DNA from 2 places in the Paenibacillus sp. FSL H3-0469 genome. Region 2 is predicted to be linked to the other one. Evidence: riboswitches for the same ligand, from Rfam matches in the RefSeq annotation. Region 2 holds a riboswitch; the other holds the start of a gene.

Region 1 (7,184 bases), 930 kb from region 2:
ATAATAGCACATTAAGCTGCTCATGAAAGGGGTTACCTCAAAATTGAACTACCATTTCTCCGCCTATCTCTACCGGCTGCAATATATCCAGCGCTGGAGCCTCATGCGCAGCACCGCCCCGGAGAACGTGGCGCAGCATTCGTTCCAGGTCGCCTTGCTGGCGCACATGCTGTGCACCATTGGCAATGCCCATTTCGGCCGGTCGCTGAACGCCGACCGTGCATCCACGATGGCGCTGTTCCACGACGCCCCCGAGGTCTTCACCGGCGATATCGCCACGCCGGTGAAGCATAACAACTCGCGTCTGCTGTCCAGCTTCCGCGAGATGGAGCAGGTGGCCGCCGACCGGCTGGCGGCCATGATCCCGCCGGAGCTGAGCGCAGTCTACACGCCGCTCCTCCAGCCCCATACCAGCCCGCCCGGCTCCGAGGATGCCGGACTGCTCCGCTACGTCAAAGCAGCGGATGTGCTGGACGCTTACCTGAAGTGCGTCTGGGAGGTCGCCGCAGGCAACCGAGAATTCGCCGCCGCCCGGGAGCAGACCGCCGCGAAGCTGCATGTGCTGGAGATGCCTGAGATGGAGTATTTCCTTAAACACATGGCTCCGGGCTTCGAGATGTCGCTGGATGAGCTGTCTTCCAGCGCGAGTCAGGGGCAGTCTGCCGGGCAGCCTGAATCTATAGAGTAGGTAGAGTATGGCATTCGCATACATTTGACCCGCGCACCTCGCGCTGGCACATTGTATTCGGTTTTCCACACACAATCGGCCCGCTTACCTTCGCCCAAGCACATTGTGTTCAGTTTTTCGCATACATTTGGCCTACACGCCTCACGCCAGCAAATTGTATTCGGTTTTTCGCATACATCCGGCCCACGGCCTTCGTGGTAGAAGGAGAAGTCAGCACGCGAAGCCTACAACGCTTATACAATGCAAATAACCCGCCATGAGGCGGGTTATTTGCATATGGTCAGGTTACGTTAGGTACGATTAGTCTGGTCAGTTGAGTTAGTCTCAGTTTTCTAGTCAGGTTAAGTTAAACACGATTAGTCTAGTCAGTCTAAGTTCATTCAGTTAGTCAGGGCAGTTTAACTTACATCCAGTTTAGTCACCTTAAACTAAGCCACATCAGCTTACCTACCTCAAGCCAAGCGGCTCGGACAGGATATCCCAGTCCTTGAATACCGGCTGGAGTCCTTGCGAGCGCAGCATCTCGGCTATCTCGGCCACGCTGCGGTTGTCCGAGATTTCAAACTGCGGGGTGCCCCCTTCGAGGGAATGTCCGCCCACTTCGGTGGATACCCCGGCGGACATCTTCGTGATGCCGAGCTGGACCAGATGATCGCGCAGAGCGGCAGGCTCGCGTGTAGACAGCGAGATGCCGGAGCGCGGCAGGAATAAGCGGTACGCCAGGATGATCTGCACCAGCGCCCGGTCGGTTACATCGCTTGCGGGGTTGAATTCGCCTAAGTAAGGCCGGAATCTGGGAATCGACAGCCCGATTTCGCATTCCGGGTACTTATCCTGCAGATACCTCGCATGCAGCGCAGTCGCCAGCGCCTCCTGCCGCCATTCGTACATGCCGAGCAGGGCCCCGATATTCACTGAACGAAAGCCCGCTTGGCAGCCCCGCTCGGGAGCGTCCAGCCGGTTGCGGTAGACGCGTTTGGGTCCTTTTACATGCAGCGCTCGATAAGTCTCCTGGTGGTAGACCTCCTGGTAGAGCGTCAGACCGTCCACGCCGGCTTCCCGGAGTTCAGCATATTCGGCTGTCGAGAGCGGATTCACTTCAATGCTGACAGAGGAAAAATAGCGGCGCAGCACATTCACGCAGTCCCTCACATAACCGGCCGGGCTGTCTCTCCGGGATTCCCCGGTCAGGATCAGAATATGGCGCAGGCCCGTGGCTGCGATGGTCTCTGCTTCCCGGGCGACCTCCTCCAGCGTCAGTTTTTTGCGCGGAAAATCATAGATAGAACTGAAGCTGCAATACGTGCAGTGATTCACGCAGAAATCTGCAAGATACATCGGGGTAAACAGCTGCATCACATGGCCGAAATGCGTACGCGTCAACCGGTGCGCCTTATGTGCCATCTCCTCCAGATAAGGCTCCGCTGCCGGTGACAGCAGGGCCATCAGCCCTTCTTCATCCACCTGCTCTGCACGAAGCGCGCGCTTCACATCCTCTGCCGTATAACGGCTCCATAGCGTCCCGTAAGGAAGCTGCTCCAGCCGGGCCATCGTCTCATAAAAGCTCATAACCGTTCCTCTCCTCCCTATTCCATCTGTCAGGCCAAGAATCCGGTCAACGGTGAAGAGGCTGCCGCCGTCTCCTCCACAGGGCCCAGTCCGGCGAGATAAGCTTTGCGCCCGGCGGATACCGCATCACGGAAGGCTTCTGCCATCAGCAGCGGATCTGAGGCGGTGGCAATCGCTGTATTGAGCAGGACCGCAGCAGCGCCCATCTCCATCGCCTCAGCCGCCTCGGACGGTCTGCCGATTCCGGCATCCACGATCACCGGCAGATCCGTCTCGGAGATCAGAATCCGGATCAGCTCCTTGGTCTGCAGCCCGCGGTTGGACCCGATCGGTGCCCCTAGCGGCATCACAGCCGCAGCCCCCGCTGCCTTCAGCCGCAGGGCAGCGGACAGATCAGGACTCATGTACGGAAGCACCACGAAGCCCTCTGCTGCAAGGATCTCGGTCGCCCGGATGGTCTCCATGTTATCCGGCAGCAAGTATTTCTGGTCATTGATGACCTCAATCTTCACCCAGTTTCCCAGCCCCGCCGATCTCGCCAGCCGGGCAATACGTACCGCCTCTTCTGCGGTGCGCGCACCAGAGGTATTAGGCAGTAAAGTCATATGGGATGGAATATGGCTGACAATATTGTCACTGCTCTCCGGGTCCACCCGGCGCAGGGCAACGGTAATGACCTGTGAGCCTGAGCGCGTAATGACCTCGGGAATAAGAGTGTTACGGCTGTATTTTCCGGTGCCAATGAATAGTCTGCTGGTTAGAGTCACGCCGCCAATCATCAATGGATCTTGCATCTTAACGCCTCCTGGGATAAGTCTTTGTGTTCAGCCTCCGCCTACAAAATGAACCAGCTCAATCCGGTCCCCTTCATTCAGTAACGTATCGCCATAAACCTCTCTTCCGGCAAGCTCGCCGTTCAGCTCGACAATGACCAGCTTCCCGGCCCACTCGGGCCGGGCCAGCAGATCCGCCAGCGTCCGGCAGCTCTCTTCCACCCTCTGGCGGGTCCCGTTAACGGTCACAATCATGCCTGTTCACCTCCTGCTGTGCCTTTTACTTGATCCATATCATGGGTTACAAGACTGCTCTGCCGCCCTGTGAACCGCTTCCCTATAAGCACGGGCTGCTGCCACCGGGTCAGGAGCTCCGCAGATCCCCGACATGACAGCAATGCCAGCCGCCCCTTGGGCCAGCACCGCTCCGGCATTGCCCGGGGTAATCCCTCCGAGCGCAATCAGCGGTATGCGGTTCCAGCGGACAGCCTCGGCCAGCTGCTCCAGTCCGCGTGCCTGCTGTCCGGGCTTGCAGGCCGTAGGGAACACATGCCCGTAGAGGCAGAAGTCTGCTCCCTGCCTTCCAGCTTCCGCCGCCTCTTCCTGCGAGTGGACCGATCTGCCGATCCGCAGGCCCGGTGCAAGGCCGCGCACTGCGGCTGGCGGGAGGCTATGCCAGGCTAACTGTACACCGCCTGCCCCGGCGGCCAGGGCAACATCGATCCTATCATTAATGACCAGCTTCGATGGCGGTACTCCGGCCTGAAGCATCTGCTGCGCCGCCGCCAGCAGTTCGCGGGCGGGCATGGATTTTTCGCGGAGCTGGATATAATCCACCATAGAATGCACCGCCGCGGCCCATTCAGCCAGCGCTTCAGGCGGTAGCCGCCCATCCGAGACCGCATGAATTTCGTACAACGACCTTCCCCTCCCGTCTGTTCCAGCTCACTCTGCACCACTCCACAACACAAAAAAGACCGCCCCCCGTAAAGGAAGCAGTCTGGAATAGAAACAGGAATACCGGCACTTGCCGTATACCCCCGCTGCAATATTCGTTCTCCACTTCCCTACGCTGGTATAAACCAGATCAGGTTCAAAGGGTCCAGGCAACTACGCCCGTCTCAGCCTTGCGGCACCCCTAGTGATCGTTCTATGCGGTTGTTTCGTCTTGCTTGTTGTATATTAGCATATTATTCCTCTTAGGGCTATTCTTTCGTAGATTTTACTTCAATTACAAAAACCACAGATGAACTCCCTTCTGAAAATTTACCATCCTCGGTTGTCCAGAATGCTGATATGCCATAGTAATAAACGCCTTGTTCTTTTGGAGCATTAAAAGAGCCGTTCTGCAATGGAATTTGCACTTCTTTATCATCGGCAAATTGCTGAACGGTTAACCCGCCGGGTGCCGGTTTATAAGTAAAAGCAACATGGATCCCCCCCTCAGGTTCTATAACAGTGGGAGTAACCCCCTGTACCATGGATTGTCCTCCTATATAATCCGCACATCCTAATTTCCCCCAGCAATAGCTGCTTTGGGTAACCGGAATTTGGGTTTTCCCGGAAGTAACAAGGGGTAGCGGCGGTGATTCCTGTGTAATTCTAACCCCAATGCTTTTTGCCTTTCCTTCCAATCTTGTATTTGCCACAAGTCTCCCTGCAAAAGGAGTCAAGTAAATGAACACTACCAGAAAAACAAAAATCCCCGCTGCAGATAGAATGAATCCTTTTTTTCTAAGCATCCCAATCCCCTTTTCATATCCAATTAACTAAATAGACGGAAATATATTGTAATAGTTACAAGCGCAGAAAAAAAGCCTGCCGGCAAGCGGTTAGGCTTTTTTAAAAATAGAATTTATATGTTGCACACAAATCTGCATCCAGATCTTATTCTACACCCATCAGCCGTTGACAACCTCGCCGCCGTTCACATGCATCACCTGTCCGCTCACATAGGAGGAATCGTCCGAGGCCAGGTATACATAAGCCGGTGCCAGCTCTTCAGGCTGTCCCGGGCGCTTCATCGGCTGGGTGCCGCCGAACTCACTGACCTTCTTCGCGTCAAAGGTTGACGGAATCAGCGGGGTCCAGATCGGTCCAGGCGCTACCGCGTTCACGCGGATGCCTTTATCGGCCAGATTCATCGACAGCGAACGGGTGAAGCTGAGAATCGCTCCCTTGGTGGACGAATAGTCCAGCAGCTGCGGGCTGCCGCGATACGCCGTGATGGAGGTGGTGTTTATGATCGTAGCACCTTTTTTAAGATGAGGCATGGCTGCCTTGGTCAGATAGAACATGGAGAAAATATTCGTCCGGAACGTACGCTCCAGCTGCTCTGCCGTAATGTCCTCAATCTTATCCTGCGGATGCTGCTCTGCCGCGTTGTTGATCAGAATGTCGAGCTTGCCGAGTCCTTCAACGGTTTGACGAATCAGGCTCTGACAGAAGCATTCGTCCCCAATATCCCCGGCGATCAGAATGCATGTTCTGCCCTCCTGCTCCACCTGGCGCTTGGTCTCTTCCGCATCCTCATGCTCGTTCAAGTAGGAGATCACTACATCCGCTCCCTCCTTGGCAAAATGAACGGCAACCGCACGCCCGATCCCGCTGTCGCCTCCGGTAATGAGCGCGGCCTTGCCCAGCAGCTTGCCTGCTGCCTTATACGCCGGTGTCTCAAACTCCGGGAGCGGGTTCATCTCACTCTCAATTCCCGGGCGTTGATCCTGTACCTGCGGGGGCAGGGTTTTGACAGGTTGTTTGTTAGTGTCTGGCATAATCCATTCTCCTTTCGCTGTCCACAGTAATGTTGATTAATCATGTTAGCATGGCTTAAGGTCTGGTGTTTATGCATCAGGCAGTGTGCCTGCTTGGCTGTACGTTATGTTACTTACCACACTTGGCAGCCGCCCAAACAACCAATCTTCATTCACCGGCACCTGTTGCGGAACGATAGTACGGTAAGCAACGAACGTTTCCAAAAAGAATATTATCTATATCCGCTAGGGGGAAAGCCCTATACTTTGTGAGGAAAGACAACTACCTTAACGGAGAGGACGCTTCCACCATGGGAAATGAGCGCATCTTGCTGGTGAACGGAACGGTAATCGATGGAACCGGACGGCCGCCGCTGCATCATACAAACATTGAGATTGTTAATGGCCGCTTCGGCACCATAACACAGCAAAGTGACATTAACGGGAGATCCGGGCCTGACTCCGCAACTAAAGTGATCGACCTGGAGGGTCTGTTCGTTTTGCCGGGGTTCATTCACACCCATGCCCATACAAGCTTCAAGTACATACAGAATGAGCCGCTGCACGGATATCATACGGAATATTTGGCCGCGTGCCTTGCAGAAGGAATTACTACGATCCGCGATGAGGGAATGACTACGGCAGCATCGATTGACGATGTAGTCACACATACGCGGCAGCTGGAGAGCGGTGCTTTTCCCAGAATTCTTACGTCTGGCAAGGTCTTCACGGCTCCAGGCGGTTACGGTGGTCAGGAACCTATCGGCGTAGAGAGTGTGGATGAGGCGCGGCTTAAGGTCCGTGAAGTCCTGGAACAAGGAATACATTTCATCAAAACAGCGCTGGAAGACGGCTACGATCCTGCTACCGCCGGACTGCCCCAGCTGAATCAGGAGATTCTTGAAGCGATCTGCCGGGAGGCCCGGAGCATGGGCACTTACGTATCTGCTCATGTTACAAGTGCGCGCAATCTTCAGATTCTGGTGGATGCTGGGATCAGCGATGCTGCGCATATGATTTACGACCGGCTGGACGATCAACTGATAAGGCAAATGGTGAGCAGGAGCATCCGAATCGTCCCCACACTCACCGTACTCCAGATGTTCCAGGACAAATTCGGAGCGCCGCTGCTGGAGCAAGGCCTGGATAATCTCTGGAGATTTATTCAGGCGGGCGGGGAGATTGGCCTGGGGGATGATTTTATCGAAGAAGCTCCTCCGTGGTACAGAGCCGGTATGCCGTGGAAAGAGATCCAGCTGTTAGGACAAGCCGGCCTCTCCCCGATGCAGATTATTATGGCCGCCACTTCATCCGGTGCCAAAATCTGTAAGCTGGATCATGAACTCGGTACCATTGAGACAGGCAAGAGGGCCGATCTGTTGGTCGTCGGGGGAGATCCGC
Region 2 (7,184 bases):
AGTTTTTTCATTCGATCAATCCCCTCTCGTATCTTCTTTATAGACACCGTATATTGATTTCCATAGCTTAGCTTGCCCCAATTTCTTCTCCTGCATCAGGATCTCCAGAAGAGAAATCAACACAAAAAGCGACTCTCCGGGAAAAGGAGAATCGCTCTCATTGGACTACATAAGCTCTACTTCTATATGGGCATTACTACACGTGCATGATTTCTGGCGTCGCCTGTTCCTTGGAACGTTCAGTTCCGGCATGGCGGCCCCGGCGCAGCAGCAGTCCAAGGACCGCACCGCCAAGCGCGACAAACATCATAATGTGGAACGTGTCCGCGAAGCCCTGAGATAATACGGTTTGCTTAGCCAGCAGCAGCGCTTGCTGTGAAGCGCCTGCGGTGCTTTTCCCGGCAGCCGCCGCCGCTTCCTGCATCTCTATGCCGCGCGCCGTTGTTCTTGCGGTCAGAATGGTAACCAGCGTCGAGACGGCCAGCGAAGTAATTACCTGCTGCATCGAGTTCGTCAGCGAGGTTACCCGGTTCACCAGATGGCTTGGCGCCTTGTTGAGCAGATGCGTGTTCATTGGCATCATCATCATACCCATGCCGGCCCCGCACATGATCAGCGGAAGAATCAAATCGCGGCTCTGCGTGGTAAGATCCACATGGGAATACTGGAATAACGCGCCGGAGACCAGACTGAGGCCGCAGACCACGAGCCAGCGCACACCTATCCGGTCGAACAGTATCCCGGCAATAGGCATCATCAGCCCGGAAGCGATCGCCTGCGGCAGCAGCGTCAGACCGGTATCAAATGCGCCGAAGCCGCGGGCCTGCTGCAGAAATTGCGGGAGCAGGAATAACGCGCCGTATAAGCCGAATTGGGCGATCCATTGCACGATGATTCCTGTCGTGAAATCTACAGATTTCAGAATCCGCAGCTCCAGCAGCGGTGTCTTGGAGCGCAGCTCTGCGATGACAAAAGCGATTAGCGCCACAGCGCCCAGCAGCAGCCCGATCAGCGTTTTCTCGGAGGTCCAGCTCTGAGCGCCTTGGCTAACTCCGTAAGTGAGCGAAGCAAAAGCCAGCGGGCCAAGAACCATACCTAGCTTATCCATGCCGGGCACGCTGTTCTTCGCCGCATTCGGCAGCTTGCGCAGTCCAATCAGCACCGCAATGATGCCAATCGGAATATTAATGAGAAAGATCCAGCGCCAGGAATGGTATTCAACCAGCCAGCCCGACAATACCGGACCAATAGCCGGTGCGAACAGGACGGGAATGCCCATAATGCCCATGACTACGCCAACCTTGCTTTTGGGAGCCAGTCTGTACACATAGGCCATCCCTACAGGGAGCACACAGCCGCCGCCCAGTCCCTGAATGACCCGGAAAACAATCAGCCATTCGGCGCTGCTTGGTGTAGCGCACAGAATCGAGCCTATCGTAAACACAATTACCGCCGTCAGGAAGACTGTCTTGGCCCCGAACCGGTCAGACAGCCAGCCTGACAACGGGATAACTGAAGCCTGGGCCAGCATATATCCGGTAACTACCCACTGCAGCGTATGCAGATCCGTCTTGAAATCCACCACCAGCCTGGACAAGGCTACGTTCATCGCCGTACTGTCCAGCACAACCATAAATACTCCGGCAATAATGGCCAGCAGCGGAACCAGAATGCTGGACAGCCGGAAATCGGCTTCCTGCTTCAAGGTCTGATCCATGTCTCTTCTCCTCCTAAAGCTGTCCGCGTTCTTCATTGACCTGCGGGCAGATTGTTCTATATAATGAGTGAACGGACAACTGTCCGTAAGTGCAATTCATAGTCTACGGACAATTGTCCGTTGTGTCAATTCTTTTCTGAAAGGGGTTCTCATGAAAAAGCCAGACACCGACGCTGCACAGCTCCAGCCGTCAGCTTCGCAAGCCATAGAATCCGCTTCGCCCATGTCCGCCGATCCTTATGTACAGCGGATTCTTGAAGCTGCCCGCCAGTTGTTCACCGAGAGCGGACTTGAGGCGGTCAGCATGTACAGCATTGCCAAGCGGGCAGGCATAGGGCAAGGCTCCCTGTACCGCCGTTTCACAGATAAGGGTGAGATCTGTTCTGCCCTGCTGAAGGGCAGCGCAGACCAATTCCTGTCCGGGCTGGAGCAGCAGGTGGCTGCCAGTGCCGGCGAAGCCCCGGCTCTCGCTCAGCTGCAGAGCAGCATTGAGCAGATTGCCGATTTCATAGAGCAATATGCCGAGTTGCTGAATATGATCAAAGCCGAGTTCACCGGCAAGAAGCAGCTGACCCAGTTTGAGCATCCTTTTTTTCAGCGGCTGGGCGTGATGATGACAGAGCTGCTGGAGCGCGCTGCGGCAGGTGGTGAGATTATTGACATTGATCCGGCCTTTGCGGCCACGGCCTTAATCTCTATCCTCAGTCCCGATCTGTACCTGTATGAGCAGAAGCGGCACCACTCCTCCAAGCTGGACATCTCCAGGGGCATCGTCACTTTGTTCGTGACCGGTCTGGCGAAGCGCTGACCGCCTGCCCTTTACAAGAGGGAAATTTGTGGTATATTAAGTAGCAATTACGAATTCAATAGCAACATTATTCACTAGGGGAGTCGGCCGACTGAGACGGAGCTTAAGCTCCGGACCCTTTGAACCTGATCTGGATCATACCAGCGGAGGGAAGTGGAGCAGAATGTATCAGTGGTTCCCGTCACAGGGCCGCAGCTGACTGTACCTTCCGCCCCATTCATTGCCTCCGGGAATGAATGGGGCTTTTTTTGTGCTCCGCACAGTATCTATACCAATTTCAAGGAGGCTTCGTACATAGTCTTATGATCAATATTAGCAATCTGTCCTATGCCTTCGGGACCGGTTCGTCCCGGACCCCCGTCTTCTCAGAGCTGTCCATGAATGTGCAGCGCGGCGAATTCATCTCTGTCGTAGGCGGAAGCGGATGCGGCAAAAGCACCTTGTTCAAAATCATCGCCGGTCTGCTGGAGCCGGGCAGCGGCAGGATTATGCTGAACGGAGCCGAGTCCTCTGCAGCTGCGAAGAGGCTGGGCAGTGTGGCCTACATGCCCCAGCAGGATCTTCTTCTGCCCTGGCGCACCGTACTGGACAATTGTCTGCTGCCCTGGGAGCTCAAGCGCAGCCGGCCCAAAGCAGCCGCTATTGCCGAGATCCGCACCCTGCTGCGCCGCTTCGGCCTTGACGGGACCGAAGCGGCTTATCCGCAGGAGCTGTCGGGCGGAATGCGGCAGCGCGTGGCGGTCCTCCGCACCGTGGCGGCCGGAAACGACCTGCTGCTGCTCGATGAGCCGTTCGGGGCGCTCGATGCCATTACGAAGCGCTCGCTGCAGCGTTGGCTGCTGGAGTTATGGGCGGAGCTGGACAAAACGGTGCTGTTCATCACCCATGACCTGGAAGAGGCGCTCTTGCTCAGTGACAGAATCTATCTAATGACCGGCAGAGAGGGCAGCGGGATGCAGGAATTCTCAGCCGGTCTCCCCCGTCCGCGTCATCACAGTCTGAACTATGAACCGCAGTTCGCCGCCCTGCGCCAGGAATTGGAGCTGAAGCTATATGAGAACCGCCGCTCCTAGAAGATTGCTCCAGCATTACGGTCCGGCGGCCCTGCTCGCCCTGCTGGCGCTTGCGGTCTGGGAGTCAGTAGCCCGGCTGGGCCTGATTCCTCCCTTCATTCTTCCGGCTCCGTCTGCGATCTGCATGGCTTTGCTGGAGGAACGCCGCTTGTTATTCGGGGTGCATCTGCCTGCTACTCTGCTGGAGGTACTCACAGGCTTCGCATTGTCAGTGATCTGCGGCAGCCTGCTGGGGATCGCCATGCACCTGTTCAGTCCGCTGGCCAAGGCACTGTATCCGCTGCTGATCATCAGCCAGACGGTTCCGCTGATCGCCCTCTCGCCCCTGTTCATCATGTGGTTCGGCTATACCTTGTGGAGCAAGGTCGCCGTTGTCTTCCTGACTGCTTTCTTCCCGGTGGTCATCGGCACCTATGACGGATTGTCCAAGAACACGGACGCTTACCGGGAGCTCCTGCTTACCTACGGCGCGAGCCGCTGGCAGATTCTCGGGAAGGTGGGCGTTCCGCTGGCTTTGCCCTCTTTTTTCTCCGGACTGAAGCTGTCTGCTGTGTACTGTGTGATTGGTGCAACGATCGGGGAATGGCTTGGGGGCAGCCGGGGGCTGGGCTATTTCAGCCGCAGAATGGCCGGGAATCTGCAGAGCGCCAAGATGTTCGCCGCTGTTGTCTTATTATCTCTACTCGGTATCCTGCTGTTTCTGGCAGTCGCCGCACTGGAGAAGATTATTCTGAAGAAAAGAGGACGTTATTCATGATTACTATCCGCTATGCCCGTTATCTGCACCATGCAATTTCAAGGCCAGCCATGCTGCTGTCCGCTCTGCTCCTCTGTATGCTGCCTGTCCTGGCAGGCTGCGCCAATACGAACAATCCGGCGGCCTCCGGCTCCCCGGCTGGTACTGGAGCTGAAGAAGCAGCCCATAAGCTAACGATTATGCTCGACTGGTATCCCAATGCGGTTCACTCTTTTTTGTATGCGGCAGAGGCTGAAGGTTATTTCGCTGAGAAAGGTCTGGAGGTTGAGATTCAGATGCCGGCCGATACCAATGATGCGCTGAAGCTGGTTGCTGCGGGTAAGGTGGATCTGGCACTCAGCTATCAGCCGCAGGTGTTGATGGCACGGGGGGAGCAGATTCCGGTCAAGTCGATTGCCGCGCTGGTGCGCCACCCGCTGAATCATCTCATGGTAGCCGCTGACAGCGGCATTACCCGCCCGGGAGAGCTGTCAGGCAAGCTGGCCGGATATTCCTCCGTTCCGTTATATGAAGCGATGCTGAATACGATGGTGAAAAGCGACGGCGGGGACCCTTCCTCCCTCAAGCTGGTGGATGTCGGTTTTGAGCTGATTCCTGCCCTCTCCACCGGACGGGTGGATGGAATTATGGGCGGGTTCATCAACCATGAGCAGCTGATTCTGGAGCAGCAAGGCCATCCGGTCCGCTCCTTCAATCCCGTGGATTACGGGGTCCCGGATTATTATGAGCTGGTGCTGGCCGCCAGTGAGCAGGGACTGCAGGATTCGCAGGGCTTTTATCAGAAATTCGTGGATGCCATCAGAAAAGGCCAGCAGTATGTAGCCGGTCACCCGGATGAAGCGCTGAAGCTGCTGCTTGCCCATCAGGAGGACACCGCGCCGCTGGATGAAGTGATTGAACAGCGCAGTCTGGAGATCCTGCTGCCGCTGATGGATGCCGGTTCCCAGCCCTTCGGCTATCAGGACAGCGCATCATGGGAGCAGGTGAACCAGTGGCTGATGGAGAACGGCTTGCTGGCAGCGGATGTGGATATTAAGAATGCTTATATTAATTTTTAAATTATACCTTCAGGAGGAATTCATATGTCTTATCTGTCCAAAGTACGCCAGGCGAACCCGCTGGTGCATAATATCACGAATATCGTAGTCGCTAACTTCACAGCGAACGGGCTGCTGGCTCTGGGAGCCTCGCCGTTCATGGCCGATGCCATCGAAGAAGTAGCGGATGTCGCCGCCATGTCCGGGGCGGTTGTGCTGAACATCGGCACGCTGAATGAAGCTGCCATCGCTTCCATGACCCGGGCCGGGAAGGCTGCGAACCGCCACCATGTGCCGCTAGTGCTTGATCCCGTTGGAGCCGGGGCTACCGCCTACCGCACGAACGTTACGGCGGGGCTGCTCAGTGAGCTTCAGCTGACAGCGCTGCGCGGCAATGTGGCTGAGGTTGCCAATGTGGCCGGGGAGAGCTGGGCAAGCAAAGGCGTGGATGCCGGAGCAGGCGAAGGCGATGTAGTCGCTCTAGCCATTAAAGCGGCGCAGAAGCTGAACTGTGTTGTGATTATCACCGGCAAGGAAGACATCATCACAGACGGCAAGCGCACTTATATCGCCAGCAACGGCCACTCCATTATGACCCGGGTAACCGGAACCGGCTGCCTGCTAAGTGCTGTAGTGGGCGCATTTCTTGCCGTAAGCGGCGGGGATGTGCTAGAGGCGGCTGCCGAGGCCCTCTCCTTATACGGCGTGGCAGCAGAGCTTGCGGCTGAGGCTGCTGAAGGCCAAGGTCCAGGCAGCTTCCAGACCTTGTTCCTGAATCAATTGTCACTGGTGACTCCGGAGCAATACAACAGCCGATCCCGGCTGAAGCTGCTCGAAGCCTAAAACGCACACCCCAAAGGAGAGAACAAGATGACTAGCATACGCAAAGCATTGACCATTGCCGGTTCTGACAGCGGCGGCGGGGCCGGGATCCAGGCGGATTTGAAGACTTTTCAGGAGCTGGGAGTGTACGGCATGTCTGCACTTACTGCACTCACCGCCCAGAACACACTAGGTGTCCAGGGAGTCTATCCGATGGAGCCGGAGTCCGTTGCAGCCCAGCTGGATTCGATCGGCAGTGACCTGCCGCCGGATGCCATTAAGACAGGGATGCTGTTCAGCAGTGACATTATCCGCATCGTTGCCAGTAAAGTGCAGCAGTACGGCTGGCAGCAAAAGCTGGTGATCGATCCGGTCATGGTCGCCAAGGGCGGCTCACAGCTGCTGCTCCAGGAGGCAGTGCAAGCCCTGATTACAAGCCTGCTTCCGCTCTCGCTCGCCATTACCCCCAATCTTCCTGAAGCAGAGATGCTGACGGGAATGAAGATTCAGGGCAGGAAAGACCGGGAGAAGGCAGCAAGACTGCTTCATCAGATGGGACCCGAGTATATTATCTTGAAAGGCGGACATGACCCGTCAGGAGATGAGGCGGTGGATCTGCTCTATGACGGACGGGAATTCCAGTATATGTCCAGCCCGCGGATTGCGACGAAGCATACTCACGGAACCGGCTGCACCTTCTCAGCTGCGGTGACGGCAGGTCTTGCGCTGGGCCATTCCATGCCAGAAGCTGTCCAGACCGCCAAGGCCTTCATTCAAGCCGCGATTGAGGATAGCCTGAACATAGGGGCCGGGCAGGGGCCGACGAATCATTTTGCTTACAGGAACCGGATGAGATCAAGGGGGATAACGCTATGACACGGATTGACAGCGAGGATATACGCAGGCTGCTGAAGCTGTACTTCATTATGGGCAGTGTGAACTGCCGCCTCTCGCCGGAGGACACTTTAAC

The links. A riboswitch is a leader RNA that binds a small molecule or an ion and turns the genes downstream of it on or off. The one in region 2 is predicted to bind thiamine pyrophosphate.
Region 1: another riboswitch for thiamine pyrophosphate. It lies ahead of NSS83_RS30435 (thiamine phosphate synthase); the one in region 2 lies ahead of NSS83_RS00770 (ABC transporter ATP-binding protein).

What each region holds. Positions count from the first base shown of each region.
Region 1 is NZ_CP150302.1:7,002,877-7,010,060, reverse strand. It holds gene yfbR (5'-deoxynucleotidase) at 44-688, shown strand; gene thiH (2-iminoacetate synthase ThiH) at 1,136-2,257, opposite strand; gene NSS83_RS30445 (thiazole synthase) at 2,287-3,051, opposite strand; gene thiS (sulfur carrier protein ThiS) at 3,082-3,285, opposite strand; gene NSS83_RS30435 (thiamine phosphate synthase) at 3,325-3,948, opposite strand; TPP riboswitch at 4,078-4,180, opposite strand; gene NSS83_RS30430 (hypothetical protein) at 4,236-4,772, opposite strand; gene NSS83_RS30425 (SDR family oxidoreductase) at 4,932-5,804, opposite strand; gene NSS83_RS30420 (amidohydrolase family protein) at 6,095-7,184, shown strand, end outside.
Region 2 is NZ_CP150302.1:161,184-168,367, reverse strand. It holds gene NSS83_RS00785 (amino acid ABC transporter substrate-binding protein) at 1-11, opposite strand, end outside; gene NSS83_RS00780 (DHA2 family efflux MFS transporter permease subunit) at 197-1,717, opposite strand; gene NSS83_RS00775 (TetR/AcrR family transcriptional regulator) at 1,869-2,525, shown strand; TPP riboswitch at 2,592-2,694, shown strand; gene NSS83_RS00770 (ABC transporter ATP-binding protein) at 2,828-3,598, shown strand; gene NSS83_RS00765 (ABC transporter permease) at 3,579-4,355, shown strand; gene NSS83_RS00760 (ABC transporter substrate-binding protein) at 4,352-5,413, shown strand; gene thiM (hydroxyethylthiazole kinase) at 5,438-6,235, shown strand; gene thiD (bifunctional hydroxymethylpyrimidine kinase/phosphomethylpyrimidine kinase) at 6,263-7,090, shown strand; gene thiE (thiamine phosphate synthase) at 7,087-7,184, shown strand, end outside.